3 regions of the Pantoea nemavictus genome follow, and region 3 is predicted to be linked to each of the others. Evidence: predicted binding sites of a transcription regulator. Region 3 holds the regulator's gene; each other region holds the start of a gene.
The links. Region 3 encodes PurR, which represses purine synthesis genes. Its sites were predicted from a motif close to CANGCAAACGTTTGCNTG; they were not measured.
Positions count from the first base shown of each region.

Region 1: a site for PurR is predicted at 4,601-4,618, ahead of purL (phosphoribosylformylglycinamidine synthase). Genes of this name have one in related genera too.
Region 2: a site for PurR is predicted at 4,973-4,990, ahead of cvpA (colicin V production protein). Genes of this name have one in related genera too.

Region 1 is NZ_JBBGZW010000001.1:931,503-939,414, reverse strand. It holds gene pdxJ (pyridoxine 5'-phosphate synthase) at 1-48, shown strand, start outside; gene acpS (holo-ACP synthase) at 48-428, shown strand; gene WH298_RS04320 (YfhL family 4Fe-4S dicluster ferredoxin) at 425-673, opposite strand; gene WH298_RS04315 (MurR/RpiR family transcriptional regulator) at 729-1,568, opposite strand; gene yfhb (phosphatidylglycerophosphatase C) at 1,785-2,423, shown strand; gene tadA (tRNA adenosine(34) deaminase TadA) at 2,489-2,983, shown strand; gene mltF (membrane-bound lytic murein transglycosylase MltF) at 2,980-4,437, opposite strand; gene purL (phosphoribosylformylglycinamidine synthase) at 4,708-7,912, shown strand, end outside.
Region 2 is NZ_JBBGZW010000001.1:716,642-724,553, forward strand. It holds gene WH298_RS03270 (ABC transporter permease) at 1-246, opposite strand, end outside; gene WH298_RS03275 (histidine ABC transporter permease HisQ) at 243-929, opposite strand; gene argT (lysine/arginine/ornithine ABC transporter substrate-binding protein ArgT) at 1,123-1,905, opposite strand; gene WH298_RS03285 (UbiX family flavin prenyltransferase) at 2,184-2,753, opposite strand; gene purF (amidophosphoribosyltransferase) at 2,871-4,388, opposite strand; gene cvpA (colicin V production protein) at 4,425-4,910, opposite strand; gene dedD (cell division protein DedD) at 5,161-5,910, opposite strand; gene folC (bifunctional tetrahydrofolate synthase/dihydrofolate synthase) at 5,900-7,165, opposite strand; gene accD (acetyl-CoA carboxylase, carboxyltransferase subunit beta) at 7,356-7,912, opposite strand, start outside.
Region 3 is NZ_JBBGZW010000001.1:3,967,233-3,975,144, forward strand. It holds gene punR (DNA-binding transcriptional activator PunR) at 1-892, shown strand, start outside; gene purR (HTH-type transcriptional repressor PurR) at 889-1,914, opposite strand; gene cydH (cytochrome bd-I oxidase subunit CydH) at 2,188-2,277, shown strand; gene WH298_RS18335 (C40 family peptidase) at 2,334-3,125, opposite strand; gene WH298_RS18340 (Grx4 family monothiol glutaredoxin) at 3,490-3,825, shown strand; gene rnt (ribonuclease T) at 3,863-4,531, opposite strand; gene gloA (lactoylglutathione lyase) at 4,640-5,047, opposite strand; gene nemA (alkene reductase) at 5,149-6,246, opposite strand; gene WH298_RS18360 (TetR/AcrR family transcriptional regulator) at 6,298-6,894, opposite strand; gene eptA (phosphoethanolamine transferase EptA) at 6,922-7,912, opposite strand, start outside.

The DNA of each region.
Region 1 (7,912 bases), 3.0 Mb from region 3:
GATGCGGTCAGTGAAATGAAGCAGCTGATGCGGGAAGCGCGTCGCTAATGGCGATTCTCGGACTCGGCAGCGACATCGTAGAGATCGAGCGCATTGCGGGCGTGATTGAGCGCTCCGGCGATCGCCTGGCGCGCCGCGTATTGAGCGAAGCCGAGTGGCAGCAATATCAGGCGCACCAGCAACCGGTGCGCTTTCTTGCTAAACGCTTTGCGGTGAAAGAGGCGGCAGCGAAAGCGTTTGGCACCGGCATTCGCGGTGGCCTGGCGTTCAATCAGTTTGAAGTGTACAACGATGCGCTGGGTAAGCCGGGATTACGTTTCTTTGAGCAGGCGAAAGTGATTGCCAGCCAGCTCGGTGTGCAGCACGTGCATGTGACATTAGCGGATGAACGCCACTACGCTTGCGCGACGGTGATTATCGAGAACTAAGGGTGCAACACCACAAATTTCTCCCACAGCGCCTCACGACTCTCCAGGTGCTGTGGATCCGCAATAATGGTGTTATCAATCGGGCAGACGCTTTGGCAGGTCGGCACATCATAATGGCCCACGCACTCAGTGCAGCGGTCGACATCAATCTCATAGATCGCGTCGCCTAAACTGATTGCCTGGTTTGGGCATTCAGGTTCGCACATATCGCAATTGATGCATTTAGTGGTGATGAGCAGGGCCATAGCGGAAATCCAATAACAGCAGAAAAGGCGCGGGTATTATACGCGCCTCATCTCATCAGACCAGCTTTTTCACCAACTCTTCGCTGTGACGAATATGGCTGGATGCGCGTTCCGGATCGTTCTGCACCAGCGCCATAAACAGCAAATCGGTAAGTGCCAGTTGCGCACTGGTTGATGAAATTGCCGCACTGCGCGTACTCTGCTCTTCCGCTACGGTGTAGAGACAAACCGTCGCACACTGCTGCAGGGCATTCGGCGTGAAGCCAGTAAAAGCCAGCACATCGGCGCCAACCTGCGCCGCTTCCTGCGCCGCCAGATTGATTTCGCGACGTTCGCCGGTGTAGGAGATCGCCAGCAACACATCGCCCGGCGCCATCGCCTGCACGCTGGCCAGCAGCGCATGCATATCCTGTTCCGCAACTGCGTTAATGCCGATTTTCATCAGTTTCCATGAGAAATCTTTCGCCACCAAACCCGATGCACCGATGCCGACCAGAAGAATACGGTTGGCATTTTTCAGCAGCTGTAAGGTTTGCAGCAGCTTCTCTTCGCTATTGATATCCAGCGTGGCGCGGATCGCCGAGATCTTTTCCGTCAGCAGCTTTTCACCCACCACTTTGAGTGGGTCATCGCTAAGAATATGGTTATGCACGGTAATAGCATCGCGATCGGCCATTGATTCGCTCAGCGCCAGCTTCAGCGCCGGGAAGCCTTTATAGCCCAGCTTCTGGGCAAATTTCACCACGCTGGACTGGCTGACACCCGACTCCTCAGCCAGTTTTTGTGAACTCAGATGCCGTGCACGGTCCGGCTGCGACAGCAAAAAATCCGCCAGGCGACGCTCATTTAGCGCCAGTCGAGGATAAAGTTGGCGAATGCGCAGCAATGAACTCATTGTTCGATCCTTAATTCATCTTTCCAGATAGAGCGTAGTGCGGTTACGCGCAGGATGTCGGGCGATTGCCGCCAGATGACAGCGCGCGGGCACAGAGAATAAACTATTCAGCTGGCATTGTAGTCATTGGAATTAAAAATAGCAGCTTTCGCCCCAAACGCTGAAGCTGGCTACACTGTAGTGCAGAAACCACGAAGGATAGAGAAGGAGTGCTGTTTGACAAAGGGTACGCAACGACGCGTGGTGTTTTTCGATCTCGATGGCACGCTGCATCAGCAAGACATGTTTGGCACCTATATGCGCTATCTGCTGCGACGTCAGCCGATCAATCTGCTGCTGGTGGTGCCGCTGTTACCGGTGATTGGTCTCGGCATGCTGATCAAAGGTCGCGCGGCGCGCTGGCCAATGAGTTTGCTGCTATGGGCGATTACCTTCGGCCATAGCGAAACGCGTCTACGCCAGCGCGAAGCCGAATTCGCTGACTGGTTCCGCCAGCGCGTTACCGCCTTTCCGGTGGTGCAGCAGCGGCTCACTGATTATCTCAGCAGCAGTGATGCCGATGTCTGGCTGATCACCGGTTCGCCGCAATCGCTGGTGGAGAAAGTCTATTTCGATTCCGCCTTCTTACCGCGCGTGCAGCTGATCGCCAGCCAGATGAAACCGGGCCGCGGCGGCCGCCTGTTGGCGATGCGTTGCCTCGGCCATGAGAAGGTGGCACAGCTGGAGGAGAAAATCGGCACGCCGCTGCAGCTGTATAGCGGCTACAGCGACAGCAAGCAGGACAACCCGCTGCTGTTCTTCTGTCAGCACCGCTGGCGCGTCACGCCGCGCGGTGAGCTGCAACAGCTGGAATAACGCTTCGATTCCGGCAGCAGCATCGCTATAATGCGCCGCCTTTTGATGCCCGCAGGAGTTGCCCGGTGAACCCACAAACTGATGAATATTGGATGCGTTATGCGCTGGAACTGGCTAAGCGCGCGTGGGAGCAGGGCGAAGTGCCGGTCGGTGCGGTGCTGGTGCAGGGCGATAAAGTGATCGGCGAAGGCTGGAATCGACCGATTGGTCAGCACGATCCCACCGCGCACGCTGAGATCATGGCGCTGCGTCAGGGTGGCAAAGTGCTGGAAAACTATCGTCTGCTGGATACCACACTGTATGTCACGCTGGAACCCTGCGTGATGTGCGCTGGCGCGATGGTGCACAGCCGCATCACGCGGTTAGTGTATGGCGCCAAAGATGAGAAAACCGGCGCGGCCGGTTCACTGCTGGATGTGATTGGCCATCCCGGCATGAATCATCAAATTCAGATTGATTGCGGTGTGCTGGCGGAACAGTGCGCTGGGATGTTGAGTGACTTCTTCCGCATGCGTCGCGAGCAGAAGAAGGCACTGCGTCAGGCGCAGCGCGCAGATTAATTCATGGCAATTTTCGGTTCGACCGCCGGGTAGCCGGCACCTAACTCCGCTTCTAGCGCCGATTGCTGCGCTAACCGCTTCTCCTGCTCCTGCAGATAGCCCACCAGGCTTATCTGATACTTACGGATATTCTCGACGTAGTTATAAGCTTCGTGACCGCGCGCGTAACCATAGGTAGTTTGCGTGTAGTAGCGCTTCTGGCTCAGCATCGGCAGGCGCAGCTTCACATCCGCCCAGCTATCAGGATTGCCGCCCTGTTTCGCCGTCAGTTTGCGCACATCCAACATGTGCGCGTAGCCCATGTTGTACGCCGCCAGCGCGAACCAAATGCGCTCATCTTCAGGAATCGTCTCCGGCACCTTTTCCATCATGCGCTTGAGATATTCACTGCCGCCGCGAATGCTCTGTTCAGGATCGAGGCGATCGTTGACTTCAAGGCTGTCAGCGGTATTGCGCGTCAACATCATCATGCCTCGGACGCCGGTCGGCGAAGTGGCCTGCGGATTCCAGTGCGATTCCTGATAAGAGATCGCCGCCAGCAATCGCCAATCCATGCTGGCCGAATATTTCTCAAACAGCGGTTTGATGTCCGGTAGCGTGTTATCAATGGCGCGCAGGAAGGTGCGGGTATCCACATAATCAAAGGTGCCGACGTGGCCGAGATACTTCTCTTCCAGTCGCGCCATCGCGCCTTCCTCGCCCATCTGGCTGTAGAAGTCGAGCATTGCCGCGTTCAGGCTGTCGTCCTCGTTACGCGGCAAATACCAGGTGACCGGCTCTTCATCCGTCACATCAAACGCTACTGCCAGCTGCGGATGAATGCGCTGTAGCAGGCCAATGGTGACTGAGTCGCCCACGGTGTAATCCAGTTTGCCGTCAGCAACCGCTTCAAGTAGCGCTTTCTGCCCTTGATCGGTCGAGATCGCCCAGTCGAGATCGGGATAGCTGTCGGCTTTGGCGGAACGTAAAGTTGACAGATATGCCGAACCGGACTGCACAATCAGGCGGCCTTTCAGATCGCCGAGATTTTTCGGCCGTGGCTTATCAATGCGGTACACCAGCTGTTGCGACACCGAATAGTAGCTCGGGCCACTTTGGTAGTGCGCAAGGCGCTCGCTGTTGTAGATCAGGCCGGCAGCCAGCAAATCCGCCTTGCCGTCATCCAGGTCATCAAACAGGTCGCCGAGGTTTGGACGCACCTCAACTTCCAGTTTTACGCCAAGGTAATCGGCGAAGCGCTTCGCCAGCTCGTAATCCATACCGGCTGGTGCATTGTTAATGGTGTAGTAAGTCAGCGGAGAGTTAACGGTACTGATGCGCAGCACTCCGCGTGATTTGATCTGTGATAGCGCGTCTGTTCCACCCCCGTACCACGGGATTGAAGGCCACAATGCTAGCGCAAGCAGCACGGTGATCAGACCGATAAACAGATAGTTTATTTTTAGGCGTTTCAAATAGTTGTCTCGTAATGGCTCACAGGCCTCTGTCTTTTAAAGGCAGTATTTATGTTGTTTTAACTCCCAGAGCGAGGGGCATTTTGCGCAACAAAAAGGGGCAGGGCAACTTTTATAGCAAGAATTGTGCAAAATTCAGCCAAACGCCAGGTGCCAGAATTTATGCGCAAACGGTTTCGTATCCCGTGCTGTTTCTCTATAATACCGCCCGTTTTCCCCTGTTGCGCCCAATGAAGCGTCGCCCGGCACTTCAAAGACGAGAGATCTTTAATGATGGAAATTCTGCGTGGTTCGCCCGCTCTGTCGGCATTTCGTGTAAACAAACTGCTGACCCGCTTTCAGGACGCTCACCTTCCGGTGAGTGATATTTACGCCGAGTACGTCCATTTTGCCGATGTCAGCGCACCGCTCAGCGCGGATGAGCACGCCCGCCTGCAACGTCTGCTGAAATACGGTCCTTCTCTCGCCGAACATGCGCCACAAGGGCGTCTGTTGCTGGTAACGCCGCGTCCCGGCACCATCTCTCCGTGGTCCTCGAAAGCCACCGATATCGCGCACAACTGCGATCTGCCACAGGTGTTACGCCTTGAGCGCGGCATGGCTTTCTATGTGCAGGCCCCTGAGCTGACGGAAGCGCAGTGGCAGCAACTTGCCAGCCTGCTGCATGACCGCATGATGGAAACCGTGTTCGCTGACCTCAGCGATGCGCAGCAGCTGTTTGCCCATCATCAGCCGCAGCCGCTCAAAAGCATCGACGTGCTGGGCGCAGGTCGCAGCGCGCTGGAGCAGGCCAATGCCACGCTGGGCCTGGCGCTGGCCGATGATGAGATCGATTACCTGCTTGATGCCTTTACCAAGCTGGGGCGTAATCCAAACGACATCGAGCTCTATATGTTTGCGCAGGCAAACTCTGAGCACTGTCGTCACAAAATCTTCAACGCCGACTGGATTATCGACGGCGAAAAGCAGCCGAAGTCGCTGTTTAAAATGATCAAAAACACCTTTGAACATAATCCTGAGCACGTGCTGTCGGCGTATAAAGACAACGCCGCAGTGATGGAAGGTTCCGAGGTTGGCCGCTTCTACGCAGATGCGCAGAAGGGCGAATATGAATTCCATCAGGAAGAAGCGCATATCCTGATGAAAGTGGAAACCCATAACCACCCAACCGCTATTTCGCCATGGCCGGGTGCTGCGACCGGTTCCGGTGGTGAAATTCGTGATGAAGGCGCAACCGGACGTGGTGCGAAGCCAAAAGCCGGTCTGGTCGGTTTCTCGGTATCGAACCTGCGCATTCCAGGCTTCGAACAGCCGTGGGAAGAGGATTTCGGTAAGCCGGATCGTATTGTCACCGCCTTAGACATCATGACCGAAGGCCCGCTGGGCGGCGCGGCATTCAACAACGAATTTGGTCGTCCTGCCCTGAATGGCTACTTCCGTACCTATGAAGAGCGCGTCAACAGCCACAATGGTGTGGAGCTGCGCGGCTACCATAAGCCGATTATGCTGGCGGGCGGCATCGGTAACATTCGTGCCGATCACGTGCAGAAAGGCGAGATTGTGGTGGGGGCCAAACTGATCGTGCTGGGTGGCCCGGCGATGAACATCGGTCTGGGCGGCGGTGCCGCTTCGTCGATGGCTTCCGGCCAATCGGATGCCGATCTCGACTTTGCTTCAGTACAGCGCGACAACCCAGAGATGGAACGTCGCTGCCAGGAAGTGATCGACCGCTGCTGGCAGCTGGGCGAAGCCAACCCGATTCTGTTTATCCATGACGTGGGCGCGGGCGGTCTCTCGAACGCGATGCCAGAGCTGGTAAGTGATGGTAACCGCGGCGGTAACTTTAACCTGCGCGACATCCTGAGCGACGAGCCGGGCATGAGTCCGCTGGAAGTGTGGTGTAACGAATCACAGGAACGTTATGTGCTGGCGGTGGCGCCTGAGAAACTGGCGCTGTTCGATGAGTTGTGCCAGCGTGAACGCGCGCCTTATGCGGTGATTGGTGAAGCGACTGAAGAGCTGCATCTGAACCTCGCCGACAGCCATTTCGACAATAAGCCAATCGACATGCCGCTCGACGTGCTGCTGGGCAAAACGCCGAAGATGACACGTGATGTTGCCAGCCAGCAAGCCAAAGGCGATGCCCTGCAGCGCGACGGGATTACCGTTGCTGATGCGGTGAATCGTGTGCTGCATTTGCCAACCGTGGCGGAAAAAACCTTCCTGATCACCATTGGCGATCGCAGCGTAACCGGCATGGTCGCGCGCGATCAGATGGTCGGTCCGTGGCAAATTCCGGTCGCGAACTGCGCCGTCACCACGGCCAGCCTGGATAGCTATCACGGTGAAGCGTTCTCTCTCGGCGAACGCGCGCCAGTCGCATTGCTCGACTTCGCCGCTTCCGGTCGCCTGGCGGTGGGTGAAGCGCTGACCAATATCGCTGCGACCTCAATTGGTTCGCTGCAGCGCGTCAAGCTCTCCGCGAACTGGATGGCCGCCGCCGGTCACCCAGGCGAAGATGCTGGTTTGTACGCCGCCGTTAAAGCGGTAGGTGAAGAGCTGTGTCCGGCGCTGGGCATCACGATTCCCGTCGGTAAAGACTCGATGTCGATGAAAACCCGCTGGCAGCAAGGCACCGAGCAGCGTGAAATGACCTCGCCGCTGTCGTTGGTGATTACCGCGTTTGCGCGCGTTGAGGATGTACGTCGCACCGTTACGCCGCAGCTGCAGGCCGATCAAGATAACCTGCTGCTGCTGGTGGATCTGGGTAACGGCGCTAACACGCTGGGTGCTACCGCGCTGTCACAGGTTTATCGTCAACTCGGTGACAAGCCTGCCGACGTGCGTGATGCTACGCAGCTGGCGGGCTTCTTTAACGCTATTCAGGCGCTGGTGGCCGAGCAGAAACTGCTGGCCTATCACGACCGTTCTGACGGCGGCCTGTTGGTCACGCTGGCGGAGATGGCCTTTACCGGTCACTGCGGTATCGAAGCCGATATCGCCGCGTTGGGCAGTGATGCATTGGCAGCGCTGTTCACCGAAGAGCTGGGCGCGGTGCTGCAAATCAACGCAGCGGATCGCGTGGCAGTAGAGAAAGTCTTCGCCGATCACGGCCTGAGCGCTAACGTGCATGTGATGGGTAAAGCGCTGCCGGGCGACCGCTTCGTGATCCGTTCTGGCGACAGTACGGTGTACAGCGAAAGCCGCACCACGCTGCGTACCTGGTGGGCAGAAACCACCTGGCAGATGCAGCGTCTGCGTGATAACCCAGCCTGTGCCGATCAGGAGCATGAAGCGAAGAAAGACGATAACGATCCTGGTCTGAACGTCCATCTGACCTTCAAGCCAGAAGAGGATGTGGCGGCACCGATGATCGCCACTGGCGCACGTCCGCGTGTGGCGGTGCTGCGTGAGCAGGGTGTGAACTCCCACGTGGAGATGGCGGCTGCTTTCCATCGCGCTGGCTTTACTGCAG
Region 2 (7,912 bases), 3.3 Mb from region 3:
CATGCCGGAGTAGAACACCAGCAGCTGCACATACAGCGGCGTGCCGCGAAACACGTAAGTGAATAGCCACACTGGTGTGGAGATAAAGCGATTGGAGGAGACGCGCGCAATCGCCAGCAACACCGCCAAAGAACCGCCGATCACCACTGAAAGGATCAACAACCACAAGGTAATCGCGATACCGGTAAAACGATAACCATCGGTCCAGAGCAGCTGTTTCCAATACTCCTGAATAATCTCAATCATAGCTCTGCCCTTTTCACACCCACCGTGTAGCGACGTTCAAGCCACCACAGCACGCCGTTCGACAGCGTGGTAAATACCAGATAAATCACGCCCGCCACAATGGCGAAGTAGAACGGCTGCCAGGTACTTTTACCTGCCAGCTGCGTGGCTTTCACCACATCTTCCAGCCCCAGCAGCGACACCAGCGCAGTCGCTTTCAGAATGACCTGCCAGTTGTTGCCGATGCCCGGCAGTGCAAAGCGCATCATCGCCGGGAATAGAATACGCCGGAAGGTCTGAGAGCCAGTAAAACCGAAGGCGGTTGCCGCTTCGATCTGTCCTCGAGGCACGGCGAGAAAGGCACCACGGAAGGTTTCGGTAAAGTAGGCGCCGTAGATAAAGCCAAGCGTAATGATACCGGCGACCATCGGGTCGATATCAAACTGGGCCAGTCCCAGCGCATCGGTGAGGGTATTCAGGGCGATCTGCAGACCGTAGAAGATCAGCAGCATCAATACTAAGTCGGGAACACCACGAATTAAGGTGGTGTAGCCTTCGAACAGCATCGCCAGCGGGCGATTGCGGGAGAGTTTGGCGCCCGCGCCAACCAGGCCGAGCACCACCGCCAGCAGCACCGAGCTGAGTGCCAGCTCCAGCGTCACAAGGGTGCCCTTGAGGATTACTTCGGAATAGCCATACAACATGAGTTCAATCCTGTCGTGAGGGTAAATTACAAACGCTGCCCAACTGACGGACAGTCCTAACCAGGAAATTTGAATCGCAGGATGGATGGCGGCAAGCGTATGAAGCCGGGCAGTTTACATAAGTAAGCGCCCGGAGTGAATACTTATGACCAACCTTGCTGCAACTCAAAGAACAGGGTCAGGAACAGAATTGTTAGTCGCCGTACACGTTAAAGTCGAAATACTTTTTCGCAATCTTGTCGTAAGTACCGTCTTTACGCATTTCGCCAAAGGCTTTATCGATCGCTGCCTTCAGATCCGCGTCATCTTTACGCAAGCCCATACCGGTACCGACGCCAAAGATTTTATCGTCTTTAACCGCTGGACCAGCAAATGCATATTTTGCGCCGACCGGCTGCTTGAGGAAGCCTTCGCTCGCTTGAACTTCATCCTGAAACGCGGCATCGATACGACCCGCATTCAGGTCCTGATATACCAGGTCCTGGTTAGCGTATGGCGTAACGGTGACGCCTTTCGGCTGCCAGTACTCTTTTGCATAAGTTTCCTGGGTGGTGCCCTGCAACAGACCGATGTTTTTGCCTTTCAGTGATTCAATGGTTGGCTGCAGCGTTGAGCCTTTCGGCGCCACTAAGCGAGCATTTGCCGCGTACAGTTTTTCAGAGAAGTTGATCTCTTCCTGACGCTTCTCGGTAATAGAGAGAGAAGAGATGATGGCGTCAATTTTCTTCGCCTTCAGCGAAGGAATCAGCGCATCGAAATCACTTTCTACATAAGTACATTTTGTCTTGATACGCTTACAAATTTCGTTGGCCAGATCGATATCAAAGCCAACCAGCTGGCCCTGCGCGTTCTTGGATTCGAATGGCGGATAAGTCGGGTCAGTTCCGATACGCAGCGACTGCGGCACAGCGGCGAAGACACTCGCGCTACTTGCCATTGCCAGCATCAGAGAAAGAGCCAAAACTCGCTTTTTCATAGGTAACCCTCAAGTGAAGTGCTTATTGTTATGTAGTGCGTGATGTGTTGGTTTGCGCAGTAAGATGTGCACGTTTCATGCCAGTTATGCGAATCGGCTAAACGCTGCACAGGCGCACTAAATACCGCGCCGATAAGCGGCGCAAGCACTTAGTTTGTGAGGGAAATATAACAGCGGTGTGAGGAAGAAAAAGCGACATTGTTAACTTTTGGTGCACAAGATGCACGAACAGTGATCGCGCCCCCGAATTTGCACACAGTCAGTGCATCACTGCACCATTATGCGCCGCTCCAGCGAGTGAAAAGATCTTCCGGCAGTTCGATATCAAACTGATCGAGTACGCGATTGACGGTTTGATCGACCAAATCGCCAATTGATTGGGGACGGTGATAAAACGCCGGTACCGGCGGCATAATTAGCGCACCGAGTTCAGCTGCCGTGGTCATCATGCGCAGATGCCCCAGATGCAGCGGCGTTTCGCGCACGCACAGCACCAGCTTACGCTGCTCTTTCAGCACCACATCCGCGGCGCGCGTCAGCAGGCTATCGCTGTAGCTATGCACAATACCGGAGAGCGTTTTCATCGAGCACGGTGCAATCGCCATGCCGAGGGTTTTGTAGGAGCCGGAGGAGATGCTGGCGGCAATATCGCGCACGTCGTGCACCACATCGGCCATCGCTTGCACCTCACGCAGGCTGAAATCGGTTTCCAGCGCCAAGGTTTGGCGTGCGGCGGGACTGATCACCAAATGGGTTTCCACTTCCGTCAGCGGTTGCAGTACCTGCAACATCCGCACGCCGTAAATTGCGCCGCTGGCGCCGGAAATGCCAATGATCAGTCGTTTCATAATTTAGCCTTGCTGGTTCAGATTGCGGCAATGATAGCGGCTCGCTGAACAAAAATACAAAAACAAACAGGGCGGGATTGCGCCCGCCCTGCTTTTCATTCTGCCACAACGGTGAGCTTAGCCTTCGTTGTGCAGTTCCAGACCTTCAACTTCTGTCTGACGTGCAATGGCTTTAGAGTCGTCATTACGCAGCGACTGCAGATACTCAAGGTACTGCTGGTCGACATCCTTGGTGACGTAAATGCCGTTGAATACCGAGCACTCGAACTGCGCGATATCCGGATTCTCTTCACGCACCGCTTCGATCAGATCGTTCAGGTCCTGGAAAATCAACGCATCGGCTTTAATCAGCTGACGAATCTCTTCCACTTCACGACCGTGCGCGATCAGCTCAGTAGCGCTAGGCATATCAATGCCGTACACGTTCGGGAAACGAATTTCCGGCGCTGCAGAAGCCAGGTAAACCCGCTTCGCACCCGCTTCACGCGCCATCTCGATAATTTGCTCCGAAGTGGTGCCACGGACGATGGAGTCATCCACCAACAGCACGTTTTTATCGCGGAACTCGGCACGGTTGGCATTCAGCTTGCGGCGAACCGCGCTGCGACGCAGCTGCTGGCCCGGCATGATAAAGGTGCGGCCAACATAGCGGTTTTTCACGAATCCCTGACGATAAGGTTTATCGAGGATGCGGGCGATTTCCAGCGCGATATCGGTTGAGGTTTCCGGAATCGGAATCACCACGTCGATATCCAGATCTTCCCACTCGCGGGCAATTTTATCACCCAGCTTGGTGCCCATACGCACACGGGCGCTGTACACCGAGATTTTGTCGAGGAATGAGTCCGGACGCGCAAAATAGACGTACTCGAACAGGCAAGGATTGGTTTTCGGGTTTTCCGCACACTGACGGGTAGAGAGTTGGCCCTGCTCGGTGATGTATACCGCTTCGCCCGGCGCTACGTCACGAATGAACTCGAAGCCCAGCGTGTCGAGCGCAACGCTTTCAGACGCAACCATGTATTCCGTGCGGCCGTCGGCAATGACGCGTTTGCCCAGCACCAGCGGACGAATACCGTTGGGATCGCGGAAAGCGACCATACCGTGGCCGATAATCATAGAAACGACCGCGTAAGCGCCGCGCACCTGCTGATGCACCGCCGCCACCGCAGCAAAAATGTTGTCAGCTTCCAGCGGATAGTGCTGAAAACGGTCCAGCTCCTGCGCAAAAATGTTCAGCAGGATTTCGGAATCAGAGGTGGTATTAACGTGACGGCGGCCCGTTTCGAACAGCTGTTTACGCAGTTCGTGCGCGTTGGTCAGGTTACCGTTATGCGCCAGGGTGATGCCATAAGGGGAGTTCACGTAGAAAGGTTGCGCTTCAGAGGCGCTGGAGCTGCCTGCCGTTGGGTAGCGCACATGACCAATCCCGATGTTGCCCTGTAAACGCTGCATGTGACGCGCTTCGAACACATCGCTTACCAGACCGTTGGCTTTACGCAAACGGAAGCAGTTAATAGCATCGATGGTACAAATGCCGGCGGCATCCTGCCCGCGGTGCTGAAGCACCGTTAACGCGTCATAGATTGACTGGTTTACTGGCATAAAACCGGTGATACCAACAATACCGCACATATTGTCATTTCCTCATTAGCCGCACTCCCGATGGTGTCACCGGGGTAAAAAACTCGACGTGCTTTTCAGGTAATCGAAAAACCACCTGATGATGTAACTGAACTCGGGAATAAGTTGCGACTGTTGCCAGTCGGGGCTTTTGGAAAAGCCGGTGAATGTATCGAGGAAGAACAGCATAGCAGACACGATCAGTACGCCACGCAACGCCCCAAAACAGACCCCCAACACCCTGTCGGTTCCTGACAAGCCGGTTTTTTCAACCAGCGAGCCGATCACATAGTTCACGATGGCACCCACAATCAGAGTGGCAACAAATAACACCGCGATGGCGATGCCGTTGCGAACCAGTTCGTCGTCAAAACCTGTAAACCAGACTGCAAGGTAGGCGTAATAATGACTGGCGACAAAAAACGCACATCCCCAGGTAACGAGAGATAAGGCTTCCCGGACAAACCCACGAATCAGGCTGACCAGAGCCGAAAAACCAACTACCGCAATAATGACGTAATCAATCCAGATCATGAACTCTTCCAGCCCAGTGCTATTGCACCCCTGCATCCAGTTCGGGGCGCATTCTAACAGAAAAAGAAAACGTTTGCGTAGGGTTTTCCGGTTCTGTTTCCGTAAAAAGGGCGATGAAAAAAACTTTCCTCGCCCTGTGTATTACCAGCGATTTAATCCACTGATATTCAATGATTTTATGGCCGCGCTTCGCTACAAAAGTTTTATAAAGCCGCGCCTTTTTCTGCCATCGGCGCGGCTTATCAACGCTTTATCGCGCGCTATACGGTTTCACCACACCACCGAGGCCGGAGATGCTTTGCAGCTCACTCAATGAACCTTGTAGCTTGGCCTTATTCGCATCCGGACCGACATAAATGCGAGTGATTTGCCCCTGCACCGGCGTTGACGGCACGGTAAAGGCGCGATAGCCCGAGAGACGCAGTTGCGCGACAATTTCACTCACTTTCGCCGCGTTCTTCAGGGCACCGAGCTGTACCACAAACGCCTGACCGGCTGGCGCTGCGGGCTCACTTTGCTTCGGTGTTTCTACCGGTTTTGGCTGCTCAACCGGCTTCGGCTGTTCGACTGGCTTCGGCTTCGGCTGTTCCACCGGTTTCGGCTTCGGCTGTTCCACCGGTTTCGGTTTCGGCTGCTCAACCGGTTTTGGCTTCGGCTGTTCCACCGGTTTCGGCTGCACCTGTTGATGCACCGGCGGCGGCGTGACGACGCTGGGCTCGCTGTTCTGCGTCGGCTGTGCGCTCCCGTTGGTGGCGGTTTTACCGCTCTCCGGGTTCTGCGCCGCGCCAGCCCCTTCCGGTGGCTGCGAAGGCAGCGGTTGCGTCACCGGCGGCACCATTTCGCTATCCTGCTGATCGTCCGGTTTTGGCACCAGCGGGATGGCGGCGAACTCCTCTTTATAATGCTTTTTCTGGCCGTCCAGCAGGCCCGGCAAAACGATGACGCCAATCGCCACCAGAATAACCGTGCCGACTAAGCGATTTTGAAACTTACTTGCCACTGCCGTTCTCCGCTGCCATCGATTCCATAACCTGCGCTACGGTGTGGAAAGAACCACACACCAGAATCACATCTTCGGGACGCGCCTGCTGACGCGCTGCCTGCCACGCCGCCTCAACGTTGCGGTAAGCAATGCCGCTTTCCAGATGAGCCAACAGTTCGTCGGCCGAGGCACCTCGCGGCCCTTCGAGCGGCGCGCAGTACCAGCAATCCACCTGAGGTGCCAACGCGGCCAGCGTACCGGCAATATCCTTATCATGCAGCATGCCTACCACCGCATGCACCTGACCACTTAACGGCTCAGCGGCCAGACGTGAAGCCAGATAATAAGCAGCATGAGGATTGTGTGCCACATCCAGAATCACGCGCGGCGCTTCGCTCACCGTTTGGAAACGCCCTGGCAGAATCGCCAGCGGCAGATGCTGACGGATAATCGCTTCGCTGACCTTCAAGCCCGATGCACGTAACGCGACAAGTGCGGTTGCGGCATTGGGCAGAGGTACCTGCGGTAACGGTAAATCGCGCAGTTCACCCTTTGCATCCTGCAACATCCAGCTATTGCCGGTTTGCTGCCACTGCCAGTCGAGATTGCGCTGCAGCAGCAATGCGCCCTTCTCGGCCGCGACATCCGCAATAGTGCCCGGCATATCACCTTCACCGACTATCGCCGGTTTGCCTGCACGGAACACGCCGGCTTTTTCACGACCGATGCTTTCGCGATCCGAACCCAGCCAATCGGTGTGATCCAGCGCGATGCTGGTGATCACCGAAACATCGGCATCGACAATGTTGGTGGCATCAAGACGTCCGCCAAGGCCAACTTCGAGAATCACCACATCGAGATTCGCCGCGCGGAACAGATTGAAAGCCGACAACGTGCCGAACTCAAAATAAGTGAGAGAAATGTCACCGCGCCCGGCTTCAATCGCGGCAAAACTGGCGCTGTGCTGCGCTTCATCCAGTTCTGCGCCCTGCACACGTACGCGTTCGGTGTAACGCACCAGATGCGGCGAGCTGTAGACGCCCACGCGATAACCGGCAGCGATTAGCAGCGTTTCCAGGGTGCGACAGGTGGTGCCTTTGCCGTTAGTACCGGCAACGGTGAAGACAAACGGAGCAGGTTTGAGCAGGTCGAGGCGTTCAGCAACGCGTTGAATACGATCCAGACCGAGTTCAATGGCCTGCGAGTGCAGATGCTCAAGATAATGAAGCCACGTGGCCAAAGGCGACGTGGCTTGAGGAAGAGAATTATCCATGTGTCCCGTTCTTAATTAATACACATCATCCTTCAAGCTGCAGCGGCGTTGGCTGCGTTCATCCACCCCGGTCACTTACTGATGTAAGCTCCCGGGGATGTATTCACTTGCCGCCTTGCTGCAGCTCGAATGATTTCGTGTAGACGGTGCATTGGAGGAAAGAAACATCGCTGCACCTTTCCGCTGCCTGTCAGGCTTCGTTGCTCTCCGGCTCAGCCACATCAGGCTGATTACCATCCTGCAGCGGCGCTGGCAGGTTCATCATTTTCGCCAGCAGACTTGCCAGCTTAAAGCGCATTTCCGGACGACGGATGATCATGTCGATCGCGCCTTTCTCAATCAGGAACTCACTGCGCTGGAAGCCCGGCGGCAGCTTTTCGCGCACGGTCTGCTCGATAACGCGTGGACCGGCAAAGCCAATCAGCGCTTTCGGTTCCGCCACGTTGAGATCGCCTAGCATCGCGAAGCTGGCAGAAACGCCGCCCATCGTTGGGTCGGTCAGCACGGAGATGTACGGCAAGCCGCGCTCCTGCATTTTCGCCAGTGCAGCACTGGTTTTCGCCATCTGCATCAGCGACTGCAGTGCTTCCTGCATACGTGCACCGCCTGACGCGGAGAAGCAGATCAGTGGGCAGTTGTCTTCCAACGCCTGCTCAACGCCACGCACAAAGCGCGCACCCACTACGGAACCCATTGAGCCGCCCATAAAGGAGAACTCAAACGCGACCGCGACAATCGGCATACCGT
Region 3 (7,912 bases):
TGAAGTGGTCGATGCCGTGGCGCGCACCGGTAGTTTTAGCGCAGCGGCGCAGGAGCTCCATCGCGTGCCCTCTGCTGTCAGCTATACGGTACGTCAGCTTGAAACCTGGCTGGCGGTGCCGCTGTTCGAACGTCAACATCGCGAGGTGGTAATGACGCCGGCCGGCGAACATTTTGTGCGGGAGGGGCGGTCTGTTATCAAAAAAATGCTGGCAACGCGCAGGCAGTGCCAGCAGCTGGCCAATGGCTGGCGCGGTGAGTTAAGCATAGCCGTTGACTGCATTGTAAAACCGCAGCGCACCCGACAACTGGTAAAGGATTTCTATCGTCATTTTCCAGATATGGAGTTGATCATCAGCTTTGAGGTGTTCAATGGCGTGTGGGATGCCCTGGCTGACGGACGTGTTGATGTGGCGATTGGTGCCACTCAGGCGATCCCGGTCGGCGGGCGCTTTGCTTTTCAGGATATGGGCGCGCTTAACTGGCGCTGCGTGGTGAGCCCCGATCATCCTTTGGTCAACAGTGAACTGCTGGATGATGAAACGCTGCGTGTGTGGCCATCCCTGGTGCTGGAAGACACCTCGCGTGCGCTGCCGCGTCGTATGACATGGACGCTGGATAATCAGCGGCGGCTGGTGGTGCCGGATTGGGAAGCCGGGCTGGAGTGCCTGCAGGCGGGATTGTGCGTCGGAATGGTGCCGGGTCATCTGGCGCGGCCGCTGCTGAATAATCACCGTTTGGTAGAATTGCCATTGCCGCAAGCCTTTCCGGATAGTCCGTGTTGCGTCAGCTGGGCTGAACAACGTGCGTCACCGGCACTGGAATGGTTACTGGTATATCTCGGGGATGCTGAAACGCTGAACCACGAATGGCTCAGCGAAGTCTCGGTTTAGCGGCGATAGTCGCGGAACGGGCCATCCGCCACTGAGCGACGCTCAATCAGCGTTGGCTGCACCTCAATGGTTTGCGGATCTTCGCGTTTACTGGTGATGCGATCCAATAGCATTTCCAGCGCTTTTTCACCCAGTTCGGCTTTCGGCTGGTGCACGGTCGTCAGGGCTGGAGTGAAATAGCGCGCGTTGCGCACGTTGTCGTAACCAATTACCGAGATATCCTGTGGCACACGTAAACCCATCTCATCGGCGGCACAAATCGCGCCCATGGCCATGATGTCGCCCCCGCAGAATACGGCGGTTGGCCGCTGTTTCTGGTTTAAAATCTGCTGCATCGCCTGGTAACCTGATTCAGGTTCAAAATCGCCCTGAACCACCCATTCTGAACGTACCGCAATGCCCGCCTCGTTCATCGCCTGCAGGAAACCCGCGTGACGTCCGCCGCCGGTGTTGCGCTCCATCTGGCCGGGAATCGCGCCAATGTCGCGATGACCGCGTTCAATCAGATAACGCCCCGCGAGATAGCCACCCTGAAACGCGTTGTCCTGCACTGTATCGGTAAAATCACCGCGTGAAGCGCCCCAATCCATCACCACCATCGGGATATTGCGGTTCTCTTCCAGCATTTGCAGCAGATCGTCCGGATACTCAGAACACATCACCAGCAAACCATCGACGCGTTTTTGCGCCATCATCGACAGATAAGCGCGCTGTTTCTGCAAATCGTTGTGCGCGTTGCCGAGAATCAGCGTATAGCCGCGATCGAAGCAGTGATTTTCTACCGCTTCAATAATTTCGGCAAAGTAGGGCGCTTCGCTCGACGTTGCCAGCAGGCCCAGAGTTTTGGTGTGATTCACTTTCAGACTACGCGCCACGGCACTTGGCGAGTAATGCAATTCTTTGATCGCTTCCCATACGGCGTTACGCGTCTCTTCCGCAACGAAACGCGTTTTGTTGATGACATGCGAAACCGTGGTGGTTGAAACACCGGCGCGCTTCGCGACATCTTTAATTGTTGCCATGAAAATGGTACTCCTGGGATTATCGCAACTTACTGATAAGTATATTGTTAAACGTTTGCGTCTGCTAATGCTTTTACAGCCCAAAAAGCGGGCGAAATGGGGGTGTTTAGCAGGCGAAATCACTTCATCATGCTGTAAATACAGCAGGCGCGAAATCTGTTGCGCAACGAAAGGCGGCGATTCTAGCAAGCTAGCGCGGATAACACGAGATTTTTGCCCACTGCTGTGCGAAAATCGCTTTAACCCTAAAGATTGTGTGACTAAGGAGGCGTGATGAATACTGATTTGAAGCTGGCGCTAATGACGACGGTTGGCGCACTGTTAATGATTATCGCATTCAGCTTTACCGCGATCATGCATTAACAAAAAAGCCGGAGCTGTTAACAGCATCCGGCTTTTTTATTGGCGTTGCGCAACCGCTAGCGAATGGTTTTTGGCGTCATCATACGACGCGCGCCTACATAGTGTTTCTGCCAGTAATCCTCACCTAATGCGCTAATCTGAATATCTTTACCCGTGCGCGGTGACTGAATGAATTTGCCATTGCCGAGATAAACACCGACATGATCGGCGGTGCCGCGATTGTTGATGCGGAAGAACACCAGATCCCCTTTCTCCAGCATTTCACGCTTTATCGGTGCCGCATCGCGCAGGTGATACATTTCATTGGCGGTGCGCGGGAATTTGAACTTTACCAGGTCTTTATAGGCGTACCACACCAGGCCGCTGCAATCGAAGCCGGTGTGAGGTGAGGTACCGCCCCACTGATAGGGTTTGCCAAGCTGGCCCATTAATTTGGTCATCGCCGTCTCACGCGCTTTTTGATAGCGCTGACGATGTGCTTTGCTCATTTTGATGCCGGTAAGCGCTATGGCTTCATCATCAACTTCAATCGCAGATGACTTTTTCGCTAGGCGTTGATGACCGTATTTCTTACCGGAGAGTTTCAGCGAGGATTTTTTGCTGGTGGTTTTGTGCAGCGCGGTTTCTGTCGGTGTCTGTTTTTTGAGTTTGAATTTTTGGACGGCAGTCAGGCGCGATTTTTTAGTTGTGGTTTTCACCGGACGTCGTTTGCGGCGCTCGTCTTCACGTGCGCTCTTTTTCTCTGCTTTTAACGTACTGGCGTTAACGGGCGCATGCGGAGATGCAGCGGCCACATTAAAGAACAGTTGGGCTAAAGCCAGTATGAAAAGCGTAATCAGTAGACGCATAATCCGGTTACAGGTTAAGCAGGCTGAATGAAAACAGACTGCGGCAAAGTGAGAGAAATCTGATCAAGTGACCAGCGCCGAGGCAATTCTAATCCACTTTTTTTGCAAAAGGTAAGGCCTTTTTCCATTAATATGTTACCAGATTGATTCTGTAGCAAAAATGAGCTATTTCAGCTGCTTAACGCAGCGAAACTATTGCTAATTATTAATTTATTAATGCCAATTAATGATATGAAAATGTTATTTGTCATGCATGAACTTAACAAACATGGCGATTAACCCGCGCAAACACAAAATCCCGTTTTCAGTACGGGAGCGAAATCGCTACAATAAACAAACACGAAGTGAAGGATTAAGGAAGGCAATAATGAGTACTGTTGAAAAAATTCAGCGTCAGATCGCAGAAAACCCGATCTTGCTGTACATGAAAGGTTCTCCAAAGCTGCCAAGCTGCGGCTTCTCGGCGCAAGCGGTGCAGGCGCTGTCAGCCTGTGGCGAGCGTTTCGCGTACGTGGACATCCTGCAGAACCCCGATATCCGCGCTGAAATGCCAAAGTACGCTAACTGGCCGACCTTCCCGCAGTTATGGGTTGACGGTGAACTGGTTGGCGGCTGCGACATCATCGTTGAGATGTTCCAGCGCGGCGAACTTCAGCCGCTGCTGAAAGAGACCGCAGAGAAGTATAAAGAAGCGGAATAATGCAGAAGGCCGACAACGTTGTCGGCCTTTTCTTTCACTATTCAGCAGACGCGTCGTCTGCAGATTCCTCACTGAAGGCCAGCGGCCAGCCGCCGAGACGCTTCCAACGATTTACCAGCTCACAGAACAGCGTGGCCGTCTGTTCGGTGTCATACAGCGCCGAATGCGCTTGCGTACTGTCAAAATCCATCCCCGCCGCTTTACACGCCTTCGCCAACACCGTTTGTCCCAGCACTAAGCCGCTTAATGCCGCGGTATCAAAAGTGGCAAAAGGGTGGAACGGATTGCGCTTCAGGCTGGCACGTTCAGCAGCCGCCATGACGAAGTTGAGATCGAAGGTGGCATTGTGCGCCACGATAATCGCGCGATTGCAGCCGCTGTCTTTAGTGCCTTTGCGCACCATTTTAAAAATTGCATGCAGGGCTTCATATTCGCTGACCGCGCCGCGCAGCGGATTGGTCGGATCGATCCCAGTAAACGCCAGTGCCGCAGGATTAAGAATGGCACCTTCAAACGGTTCTACGTGGAAATGCAGCGTTTCATCACGATGTAACCAGCCGTCTTCGTCCATTTTTAGCGTTGTGGCGGCAATCTCTAGCAAGGCATCGGTTTGCGCGTTAAAACCGGCTGTTTCGACGTCGATCACGACAGGATAAAAACCACGGAAGCGTTGGTGGAGAGCGTTTAAAGCGTTCGATTCAGACATCAGGATCTCATGGCAATAAATAGGGCAGCGCGCATTATGGCAAAAATTGCAGGAGGGTGCAGCAGGAGAGGGAAGTCAGCCCGCAAATAAGCAGGCTGACAATCGGCATTAGTTGCCGAGGCCGTGACCGGCATGTTTGTTTTCGATCAGCTCAATTTTGTAGCCGTCTGGATCTTCAACAAAAGCAATAATAGTGGAACCCCCTTTCACCGGGCCCGCTTCACGCGTGACGTTGCCGCCCGCGCTGCGGATGCGCTCGCAGGTGTCCGCTACATTGTCCACGCCCAGCGCGATATGACCGTAAGCATTGCCGAGATCGTATTTGTCCACGCCCCAGTTGTAGGTCAGCTCAATTACCGCGCCTTCACTCTCTTCGGTGTAGCCCACGAAAGCCAGGGTGTATTTGTATTCGGTATTTTCGCTCTGACGCAGCACGCGCATGCCCAGCACACGGGTGTAAAAATCGATGGAACGTTGCAAATCGCCAACGCGTAACATGGTGTGAAGTAAACGCATAACATCCTCTTTTTCAAAACGTCATCAGGGAATGACAAGACCACTTAGTATATACCCTGATGAAAAAACACTGCCGGACATTCTGCCCGGCAGTCTCGGTCTTACAGGGTTGGATAATCGGTATAACCTTCCGCGCCGCCACCATAGAAGCTTTCCGGACGCTGCGGATTGAGTGGCGCATCTTGTTGCAGACGTGCCACCAGATCCGGGTTAGCGATAAAGTCGCGACCAAACGCCACGGCATCAATCAGGCCGCGCGCAATCAGATCGTCGGCCTTTTCAACGGTATAAGCGCCGGCGCCAACGATCACGCCAGGGAACAGCGCGCGCACTTTCTCACGGAAGGCATCGCTATAAGGCTGTCCACCCGCCCAGTCAGGCTCCGACAAGTGCAGATACGCCAGGCCACGTTTGCCCAGTTCGGCGATATACCACAGCGCGGCTTTCTCTTCTTCCGGGCCATTTTCCAGATTCTGGAAGGCCCCGATTGGCGAAATGCGGATACCAATACGATCGGCAGACCAGTTGGCAATCGCCGCATCCACCACTTCGAGCGCGAAACGGCCACGCTTCTCAATTGAACCGCCATATTCATCGCTACGCTGGTTAGATTCTGGCGCGAGGAATTGATGCATCAGATAACCGTGCGCGGAGTGCAGCTCAAGCAGGTCAAAGTCCGCTTCACGCGCGTTGAAAGCCGCCTGACCGAAATCTTTCACAATCTGCTGGATTTCGGCCACTGACAGCTCGCGAGGCAGCGAGGTGTCTTCACGATAGACGCTACCGTCTGCCGCACGCAGAGACGTACGCGTGCCGGCGGCCAGCGCAGTTGGCGCCACCGGGGCTTTGCCTTCGGGCTGTACGCTGTTATGTGAAATACGGCCGGTATGCCACAGCTGCACGGCGCTATGACCGTTTGCGGCATGAATGCCTTCGTTAATCACTTTCCAGGCGGCAATTTGCTGCTGAGTGTGCAGACCCGGCGCACCGGCATAACCTTTCGCCTGGAAAGAGATTTGGGTGGCTTCGGTGATGATCAAACCGGCGCTGGCACGCTGCTGATAATACTCCGCCATCAGTGGAGTAGGGATATCACCCGGCTCAATGCTGCGCAGGCGCGTCAACGGGGCCATGAAAATGCGGTTAGGTACGGTAATCGCGCCCACTTTAAGGGGAGAGAATAACTGTTTGCTCGCCATGTAAGTTGCTCCAGGAAGACCGGTCGTCTAGCGACTGCGGTTTAAAAAAAATCAGTGATTTAAAAGCCACTGTTCGATGGTTTCAAGCGCCAGACTGATTGGGCCAGGCTCTCGGGAAATCTTGCTCTGCAAACTGGCGCCTAACCACAGCAAATAACAGCGCTGCGCCAGCTGATGCGGCGTTTGATTGAACGGCAACGGCTGTTCAGCCGCGGCCTCGCTCAAGCAGCGCGTATAGGCTGCGATGATGGCATTGGCGTTGAGCTGTAAAGCATCACGCATGGGTTCAGACAGATCGCACACTTCAGCCGACAGCTTGACGCCAAGGCAGCCAACAATATGACCTTGCTCGATAAACAGCGTTTCGCCATGGCGAAAATGCTGTAACAGACGTTCTCTCGGTGTTAGCCCGGATTGGTTGAGCTGCTGCTCGATCTGCTGCAAGAAGTTGGCAAAGTAGCGCTCGATTAGCGCAACGCCAAATGCCTCTTTCGAACCGAAGTAGTGATAGAAAGAGCCTTTGGTGACTTCCGCCAGCGTCAGCATCTCATTCAGGCCCATGCCGGTAAAACCACGCTGCAAACAAACCTGCTCGCCAATGGCGAGCAGATGTTCACGAGTATCATTGCGTTGCAGCGTCTTAGTCATGGGTCGCAGGTTATTAGACCAGTCAGTCTAACGCAACCCTTGAGTGGAGTTTTGGCACGATCTGATCATGTCCAACTGCGGCTGGTACGCTTGCGTCTGGATATTGAACATGCCCAAAACGGTATGGAAAAGATTGTCTTGCGAGACCTTATTATCGGCAGCTTGCTGGCGTAAACAGTTTTCATTGATGTGATTAGCTGCGGCGTAACCCGGCGACATCCACATCAGCAGTGGAATATGCGTTTGTTGCGAGGGGGCAAACAGATAGGGCGCCCCGTGCAGATACATACCGCGCTCGCCAAGCGATTCGCCATGGTCGGAGAGATAAACCAGCGCCACGTTAAAGCGATCGCTCAGACCTTTCAGTTTATCAATGGTACGGCTCAGCATATCGTCGGTATACAACAGCGAATTATCATAGGTATTTACCAGCGCCTGATGATCACAATCCTGGATCTGATTGCTATCACACGTTGGCGTAAAGCGGCGGAATTCAGCCGGATAGCGCTGATAGTAAGCGGGACCGTGGCTGCCCATCTGATGCAGCACGATAATGCCGTCGTTATGCAGACTCGCAACGTAGTTATCCAAACGATGCAGCAGCACATCATCCTGACAGAAACCATCGTGGCAATATTGCGGCAGATTCCACTGTGTCATATCGCTGTGCGGCACCCGGTCACAGGCACCTTTGCAGCCACCATCGTTCTCGCGCCACAGTACGCTCACGCCAGCATGGGCAAGGATGTCGAGCACGCCTTCCTGATGATGCGCCAGATTGGCGTCATAGTGTACGCGCGGCATATTCGAGAACATGCAGGGCACTGAAATAGCGGTTTCTGTGCCGCACGAGGTGGCATTGGGATAATAGATGACCTGCTGTTTTTTCAGCTCCGGGTTAGTTTCGCGCGTGTAACCGCCAAGGGAGAAATTCTCTGCGCGCGCGGTTTCACCCACCACCAGCACTACCAGCGTTTTCTTTTGGGCGGCGCTAATGAGCGGGCCCTTACGCGCATCC